DNA from 2 places in the Paenibacillus sp. Z3-2 genome. Region 2 is predicted to be linked to the other one. Evidence: predicted binding sites of a transcription regulator. Region 2 holds the regulator's gene; the other holds the start of a gene.
The links. The regulator CtsR, encoded in region 2, represses protease genes until heat stress. The targets are predictions, from matches to a motif close to ATGGTCAATAAAGGTCAAACA.
Positions count from the first base shown of each region.

Region 1 (4,433 bases), 980 kb from region 2:
AGAAGCCATCGTGTACTTCAACATCGCCATCGAAGCGACCTTGAGTTGTATCATATTTGAGCAAATGAGCCAGCATTTTAGCGTCAGTCAAGTCGTTGATTGCTACTACCTCGATGCCTGCTACATTTTGAATACGGCGGAATGCCAAGCGTCCAATACGTCCAAAACCGTTAATACCTACTTTAATCATGAGTAAGTTCCTCCCAAGTTTTGATTAATTTTTTTTATGAAACTTATATATTCAAGACAGACGGTGAAGTCCGTCAAGACAACAATGGTGTGGTGAAAAGTAATCTCTTATTCCATTTCGGCAACGATGACTTTGGCAGCAGCCTCATCAATAATCAGAATATCTTCCTGACCAAATCGCAGCACGGAGTGTATTGCAGCGGCTTTGCTTTTGCCACCTGCAATTCCGATCACGACATCGGTTCGTTCAATATCCTGCAATCGCATGCCCAGTGTAAGCATGGTATGTACCACCTCACCCTGATCATTGAAGTAATACCCAAAAGATTCAGATACGGCCCCTTGCTCTTGAAGTTCATCTACAATCTCCGTTGCAAGTTTGCGTCTTTTTGCCATCTCCACGGCATCACCAATTCCATGAATAACAATCCGCGATTGCCTGATCAGCTGTAAAATCTCCTGAACACCGGGATCCTGGATTAAAGATTCATAGGCATGATCACTTAGCAAATCCGGTACATGCAGGAGTTTGTATTGCGCTCCTACCCGTTTTGCCATTGTGGATGCGATCGTATTCGCCTGAATTTCAAGGCTTTCTCCTAGTCCACCGCGTGCCGGTACGAACCAGACACCTTTGAGAGATGTTGGTGGATTAAGTTGCTCTGCGACTTCGGCCGTTGTTGATCCGCCAGTAACGGCGACAACGTCGTTGTCACTCATGATATTGCCGAGAGCCTTCGCTCCGGCTCTGCCCAGTTCCCTTTTGGCAAACGGAGATACGTCCGAATCACCAGGAACCACAACTACCTTTTGCAGACCGTAGGCTTGCTTGATGCGCTCTTCCAGCTCGGATAATCCGAACAACTCTTTGGCTACGGGCTCTAACTGCTGCAGCAAATCATACCCTGCCTCGCTGATCTTCATTCCTGCACTGTCAATTTCAATAAGTCCCTGAGCCTTTAACAGATCGGTCTCAGCCCTCAGAACCCGCTCGGTCATCTGCATGGAATTAGCTAACGTTCTCCGTCCGATCACATCCGATAACATGATCTGTTGCAGAATCGTATACCTCTTTTTCAAGATATCCATGAGATCAGGCAGAAGCTGCTTTTGTACTTCTAAAATCGTTCGCATGCTTTCCACTCCCGCAAGTTCTCGTTCCAAGCTCTCTTTCGTGGCCCTAAAACGTCCCGGGTTAACTTTTTAAGTCCCACGTTTATTCTACCTAAAACTGACGTGACATGCAAGTGTTTCAACGTGTTATTTCGACACGTTTCAGGCGTTTGTACGCGCCTATTTTCACAATCCTAGACTTCCGTGATCAAGGACCGCCTTACGCATACCATATATAGAAGAAATAAATTATTTTCATCTACATATCGCTCAGAATTACATTTTATACTGCATGTCCAAAACCTCTAATAGCATTTACTTAAATGCACTCTTTATCCACTCTTCTTTATCATGATCATTTTTAGGTCAATCCAAACCACATCCACAATGAACTGCTTGCAATTAAATATTTCATGAGCTATAATCATTATTGCTGTCACATAATGTGCGCCCGTGGTCCAATGGATATGACGTAGGCCTCCGAAGCCTGAGATCCAAGTTCGATTCTTGGCGGGCGCGCCACTTTTTATTTAACAGCTCATAACCCTTTTAACCAATGAAACCGGAAAGGTTTCTTTTTTTTTGCAAGTTAGTTTGACTTTCTTTGACTTTTTGTTTGGAATTGTTTATTATGTGGGTAATACGGTAACAGTTTAAGTAGAAACACCAATAACATTTACATTTCCGAGGAGGTTTTTCACGTGAGTTTTATTCCTATGGTCGTTGAACAGAGCAACCGGGGTGAGCGCGCCTATGACATCTACTCCAGATTGCTGAAGGATCGTATTATTTTCCTTGGTAGCGATGTTAATGACGTTGTGGCTAATGCTATCATGGCACAGATGTTGTTCCTGGCTGCGGAAGATCCGGAGAAAGACATTCACTTATACATCAACAGCCCAGGCGGATCGATTACAGCTGGTATGGCCATTTATGATACAATGCAATTCATCAAACCGGATGTATCTACCATCTGTGTAGGTATGGCGGCTTCCATGGGTGCATTCTTGTTGAATGCCGGTGCAAAAGGCAAACGTTTTGCGTTGCCTAACAGTGAGATTATGATTCACCAACCACTTGGTGGTGCTCAAGGTCAAGCTTCCGACATCGAAATTCGTGCTCGCCGCATCCTGAAAATGCGTGATACCTTGAACCGCATCATCTCTGAGCGTTCAGGTCAACCGCTGGAGCGGATCGAGAAAGATACAGATCGTGACTACTTCATGAGTGCTGCTGAAGCTGCCGATTACGGTATCATTGATAAAGTTATCGAAAACGTAGGTTCCCAAGGCATCTAATTGTGTCCATACGCAAAGAAGCCCTCGTCATATCCATGACGAGGGCTTCTTTTTTCACTTTATAAGAAAGATAACATTAAAGTGCACAACAATGATTGCTTACTTGCTTCCCGTTACTTCGCTGAAAGGTTCGGTACCTTTAGGAAGAAGTTCTTTGTACGTAAATGGCATTTCGGGGAATCCCTCTGCGTATGCCGTATATTCATACAACTGGAAGAACACAACTACACCCGTTGGTGTCACATAGAAATCTTGATCTTTATTCAACCCTTTGTAACCTTCGAGGTAGCCACCGCGAGCTTTCAGTTGTTCGCCCACTTTTTTACTCAATGTCTCGCGTATGGTTTTGTTATTTTGCAGCACATCATCTAACGTAAGCTCCTTGCCTGTGTCCAGTGCAAAGGTGTGGCCTGTTCGGTATGTCATACCATGAGCACCAGCATAGTCCTCATATCGTTGTGTAATGAGTCCAAGTACACCTCTTTCATTGTACGTCACTACATAAGAGCTCTCGAATGCATATGGACGGTCGGCTGTTGCACCACCAAACTCAGATATCTGTTTCTTGAAGTCGGCTACATATGTATCCACTTCGTCTTTCAACACTTTGTTGATCGCTGTTTCAGCCTCTTTGCTGGCAAGTCCACTCACTTGCGGATACTGAACATCCACTTCGGCACTTTTCACTGTGACATTGACTGTCGCCGCTTTAACTTTCACACTATTTTGTTTCACCTTGCTGAGCGTCAACGTTTTGGTTTTGCCATCCCAATTCCCCTGTACACCCAGATAATCTCTCATTGCTGAGAATGGAATATACAACCTGCCGTTGATCAGCTTGGCGTCCACTTGAGGATAGTAGTTGTTGATTCTGACACTTGGCTGACCGTCCATAAGACTAATTGTCATCGTGTTATTGGCTGCTGTCAGAGCATATTCTTTGGTCTTCGCATCATATTTCAGCGTTCCACCTGCTACATCTTTGACTGCCGTAAGAGATACCCAGGTTGAACCTCCTTGAAGGAGTCCTTTTTGAGTCAGTGTTTTCCCACCCGATTTCAGAGTCACCTCAGCCGGGGTTGTCACTTTCGAGGATACAGAAGCTGCTTGAACTGAACTATCCTGCCACACCGCACCGCTTCCTACAATAATTCCTGCTGCAAGCAGCGCACTTGTCCATTTTTTCCATGATGTCATATATAAAACTCCTCTCTGAATTCACAATTAGGGATCATTGCGTATGTAATCTTGACCTGTTCTTATATTTCATACGCTCACCTCTCTATTATAATTAACCCGATTTCGAAAAGGTTTACAGCCTCAGTTACAATGTTGATGATTATCCGACGGAAAAAATAACGGGATATGACCTTTTTGTCACGAACATCTTTACAAAAAAGATACCAAAATACAGCATTTTGTGTAGCTTGAACAATCTCCTATCCCTACTAACTTCACCAAAGTTTGCTTTTGCAACAAAAAAAGACCCTGTCCACAGGACGAAGTCTTTGTCATTATTTCTTGTTATCCCTTCGAATGATAATTGAAAGGACGTTCAATCTTACAATCTTACTTCTTCAATCTCGCTTATTTCATTTCATACGTGATATTCAGGATCGTGCTTACTTTAACTTGGCCTGTTTTAATCTCTGTGCCACCAGCTGTATCTGCTGCCTTGGACATCAAAGACTCACTTGCATAGAACACAGGCACGTTGGCATCGCCTTGGCTCACGGAAAGAACAGCACCGAGTTGACGTTTAACCGCTTTTGCAATCGCTCCAGCTTTTACATCTGCATTGGCAACTGCTTTCTCAATGACTTGGGACTCATA
Region 1 is NZ_CP096397.1:181,111-185,543, reverse strand. It holds gene gap (type I glyceraldehyde-3-phosphate dehydrogenase) at 1-190, opposite strand, end outside; gene M1D71_RS00920 (sugar-binding transcriptional regulator) at 298-1,323, opposite strand; tRNA gene M1D71_RS00915 (tRNA-Arg) at 1,750-1,824, shown strand; gene clpP (ATP-dependent Clp endopeptidase proteolytic subunit ClpP) at 2,004-2,600, shown strand; gene M1D71_RS00905 (PdaC/SigV domain-containing protein) at 2,700-3,797, opposite strand; gene M1D71_RS00900 (SIMPL domain-containing protein) at 4,188-4,433, opposite strand, start outside.
Region 1: a site for CtsR is predicted at 1,894-1,914, ahead of clpP (ATP-dependent Clp endopeptidase proteolytic subunit ClpP). Genes of this name have one in related genera too.

Region 2 (4,433 bases):
TCCCAGTATGTAAGACCCCTTGAAGACGACGAGGTAGATAGGCTGGGGGTGGAAGTGCAGCAATGCATGGAGCTGACCAGTACTAATCGGTCGAGGGCTTATCCAATAGCAAGTTCTAATCGCAACTTTCGTTTCGAATCTAGTTTTCAGAGAACAATCTCTGAAATGAAAATCGGTACATCACAGAACGTGTGTATGATTTTCAGTTCCATATCTGATTTCAAGAAGCTATGCTTCGACAAATCGCGTTTGGTGGCGATGGCGGAGGGGTTCCACACGTACCCATCCCGAACACGACCGTTAAGCCCTCTAGCGCCGATGGTACTTGGACCGCAGGGTCCTGGGAGAGTAGGACGCCGCCAAGCAAAGAACCACTGCCGATGTTATTCGGTGGTGGTTTTTATTTGTTTATTTTAGGGGATGCAAAAGCATCTCTTATTTGACTTTGCAGGAATCCTCTGACACACTCATAGTGGATACATAGATTGCGTATCAGACTTTCATATGAAAATGATCTGAACATTCTAGTGAACGGGGTGCAGGATGAGATGGAAATTCAGAAATTGACGGTAAATGATTTTGAACCAGCGATGGCACTCTCCGAATATGCTTTTCAAATGGTAATGAGTGAAGAACAAAAAGAAAAGCGGCGGAGTCAGTTTTCGTCACAGGATATATGGGGGGTATACGAGGAAGGGCAACTAGGAGCCAAACTTCACATTATCCCTTTTCAAACCTATATTCATGGTAGATCCTTCGAGATGGGTGGTATTGCTGGTGTAGCCACCTGGCCAGAGTATAGACGCAAAGGTTGGGTAGCGGGTCTGCTGAAGCATGCATTGGAAGAAATGAACCGTAACAAACAAAGTATATCGTTCTTGCATCCTTTCTCTTTTGCTTTCTATCGGAAGTATGGATGGGAGACCTATGTTGAGTTTAAACGATATAAAGTGCCTACAGCGCATTTGCCTTCGAAAAAAGCGACAACTGGAACGATTCGGCGTGGCGATCCGGGTCTTAGCATATTAAATCAAGTATATAGCGCTTATGCTGAGCGTTATAACGGAACCTTGGTCCGGGATGATGCACGGTGGGAGAATTCAGTTCTTGTTAATGGGGCCAGCCAGAAGGCTGTATATTACGATGAAAATGATGAAGCACAAGGTTATCTTCTATATGAGGTGAAAGAAAGTAAATTTACCATCAAAGAGATCATCTATCTGAATGAAGAGGCTAGGCAAGGGCTATGGACCTTTATTGCCAATCATGATTCCATGATCCAGGAAGTGAGGTTACAGGCGCCAGCAAGTGATACGCTTGCTTTCCAATTGGATAACCCACGGATTCAACAGGAGATTGTACCTTATTTTATGGCACGCATCGTTAGTGTTGAGCAGTTTATATCCCAGTATCCATTTGCAAACCAGGACTCACCGCTGCAGATTATTCTTCAGGTAGAAGATGCCCACGCTCCGTGGAATGAGGGGGTATGGCAATTAAACGTCGCAATGAACGGAACGGCTTCCATATGGAAAACATCCGAGCCGATCTCTGATGATCAGACCATTAAGGTGGATATTCAATCCCTTACCGCAGTGTTGATGGGATATCGCAGACCGACGGAAATGGCACGGATCGGAAGAATTCAAGGACCAGAAGCAGCAATCAAGGCATTGGAACAAGCGATTCCTGAAAGGGAAACCTACTTGCTTGATTTCTTTTAATTATCATTTCCTCTTCGCCATTTGGCTTGATTATCTTATATAGAAATACAGCGTTATTGAAAGACAAATGGACTTCTCCGGCAATTTTGGGGAGGTTTTTTTGTGTCTGGCGAATATTTCGTGTAAAATCGTAAAAAATGAATAGTGACCCCACTTGGCAAACCCACAAAATATGCTATAATGTATACAAAGTCAAAGAAAGTCAAAGTCAACTAAAGGTTTAAATACTTAAGTAGCTTTCTTTCTGCAATCTGATGGATGAGCGCCAATACACGGGATTCATTTCATCGGAGGATCAAGGGAATATTAAAGGACCTTCGTGCTTCCTTCGCTCTCCTGTTGACGTCTGTGGAAGCAAGATTCGCTGTTTCCCTGATTGGTTAAATGGGTAGAGAAGGTGTACTCTGTGGGGGCGTGTGGGTCCTTATTGACTTAACGTTTCAGACAGTGGAGGATGATTGGATGCGTAATATCTCTGATATTATCGAACGATATCTGAAGAGTATTTTGCATGAAAGTCCCGAAGGAATGGTTGAAATTCAGCGTAATGATCTGGCAGATCAATTTTCATGTGTACCTTCCCAGATCAATTATGTCATCAGCACACGTTTTACCCTCGAGAAGGGATACCTGGTAGAGAGTAAACGCGGCGGTGGTGGTTATGTTCGCATACAGCGCATTGAATTACCGGCCCAATCAGCTCTGCATAATCATTTGCACCATAGTATTGGTGATGAGATCGGGCAGACTGCTGCCGAAGGTCTGATCTATCAACTGGAAGAAGCACGCTTCTTGAGTAAGCGGGAAGCCGGGTTGATGCGAGCTGCTGTATCTAGAGAGGTTATATTGGTCAAACTTCCTTACCGGGATCAAATTCGTGCCAGAATGTTGAAGGCGATGTTAATATCTTTGCTCGGTAAATGAAAACTATCGGGGTCAAAGGAGGTACATCATTATGCTGTGCCAAGAATGCAATAAACGTCCGGCGACACTTCATTTTACGAAGATCGTGAATGGAGAGAAGACGGAATTCCATATTTGTGAGTCATGTGCCCGTGAAAAAGGGGAGATGATCCCTGGAACATCTAATGGATTTTCCATTCACAACCTCTTGTCCGGGTTGCTCGATTTTGATCCAGCCGGCAAAAGTGGATCTGCTGGAACACCACCGGCAAAAGCACTTCAGTGTGAAGAATGCGGTATGACATACTCACAATTCAGTAAAATTGGTCGATTCGGCTGCAGTTCATGTTATAAATATTTCGACAGCCGCCTAGACCCATTATTCAAGCGAGTTCATGGCAGTACGTCCCATGTAGGCAAAGTGCCCGCACGAGCTGGTGGTCGCATCAAGGTGAAGCGACAAATTGCCGATCTGAAGCGTGAACTCCAGGAGAGCATCGCCCAAGAGGAATTTGAAGAGGCAGCTCAGATCCGTGACCAGATCAGGGAACTTGAAAAAGGAATAGCTCAGGAGTAAAGTTTTTCATGAGTAGGAGGGATGCGTAATGCCTAATCTGCGCTTTACAGAGAAGGCGCTCAGCGACTGGATGCGCAGTGATGCGGCTGATTCCGAAATCGTCATTAGCAGCCGTGTCCGGATCGCACGCAACCTTCAGCATGTTCCCTTTCCGATGCTGGCTTCCAATAAGCAATCGGAAGAGGTGCTGAATAAGCTGAGCGAAGTACTTCAATACGATGAAGTTCATGCCTTTGGAGATTTTCATACGCTGAATCTGACCGATATTGGCGAACTCGACAAACGGGTGCTGGTGGAGAAACATCTCATCAGTCCAAGTCTTGCGAATGAATCCAGAAATGGTGCGGTTATTCTCAGTGAGGATGAATCAGTCAGTATTATGATTAATGAGGAAGATCATCTTCGTATCCAGTGCCTCTATCCGGGGTTCCAGGTGAAAGAAGCCTGGGAAAAAGCTTCCGCAATAGACGATGCGTTTGAAGCGCACGTGGATTACGCTTTTGATGATCGTAGAGGATACTTAACCAGCTGCCCTACCAATGTAGGCACAGGTGTTAGGGCGTCTGTTATGATGCACCTGCCTGCTCTGGTGATGACGCAGCAGATAGGTCGTATATTAACAGCAGTATCCCAAGTGGGATTGACTGTAAGAGGAATTTACGGCGAAGGCAGCGAAGCAATGGGTAACCTGTTCCAGATCTCTAACCAGATTACATTGGGGCAGACCGAACAGGAAGTTATCGAAAACCTGCACGGTGTTGTGTTACAGATGATTGGTCATGAGCGTACAGCCAGAGAACGGTTGATGACCGACTCCAAACTTCGAATTACGGATCGTGTCATGCGTTCTTACGGCATATTGTCCCACGCATCCATAGTTGATTCAAAGGAAGCTGCGCAGCGCTTATCGGATGTACGCCTTGGCGTAGATCTCGGTTTACTGGATGGACTGTCCATCACGGTAATGAATGAGCTGAATGTAATGACTCAACCGGGATTTTTGCAGAAAACATTCGGGGAAGATATGCGCACAGATGAGCGTGACATCTATCGTGCTCAATTGATTCGTGATACGATCAATGCAGCGAAGCAGTCCTAGCTTAGCCTGATATTGTATTGATTATGGTTTCATGCCGCATCGCGGCTTTTATATAATAAGGCATATATTCATGCCAGATGATTTTATTCGCAGCACGGCTGCAAACAAAAATGATATGAAGAATACGACG
Region 2 is NZ_CP096397.1:5,837,649-5,842,081, reverse strand. It holds rRNA gene M1D71_RS26245 (23S ribosomal RNA) at 1-106, shown strand, start outside; rRNA gene rrf (5S ribosomal RNA) at 249-365, shown strand; gene M1D71_RS26235 (GNAT family N-acetyltransferase) at 486-1,724, shown strand; gene M1D71_RS26230 (CtsR family transcriptional regulator) at 2,187-2,648, shown strand; gene M1D71_RS26225 (UvrB/UvrC motif-containing protein) at 2,680-3,204, shown strand; gene M1D71_RS26220 (protein arginine kinase) at 3,233-4,303, shown strand.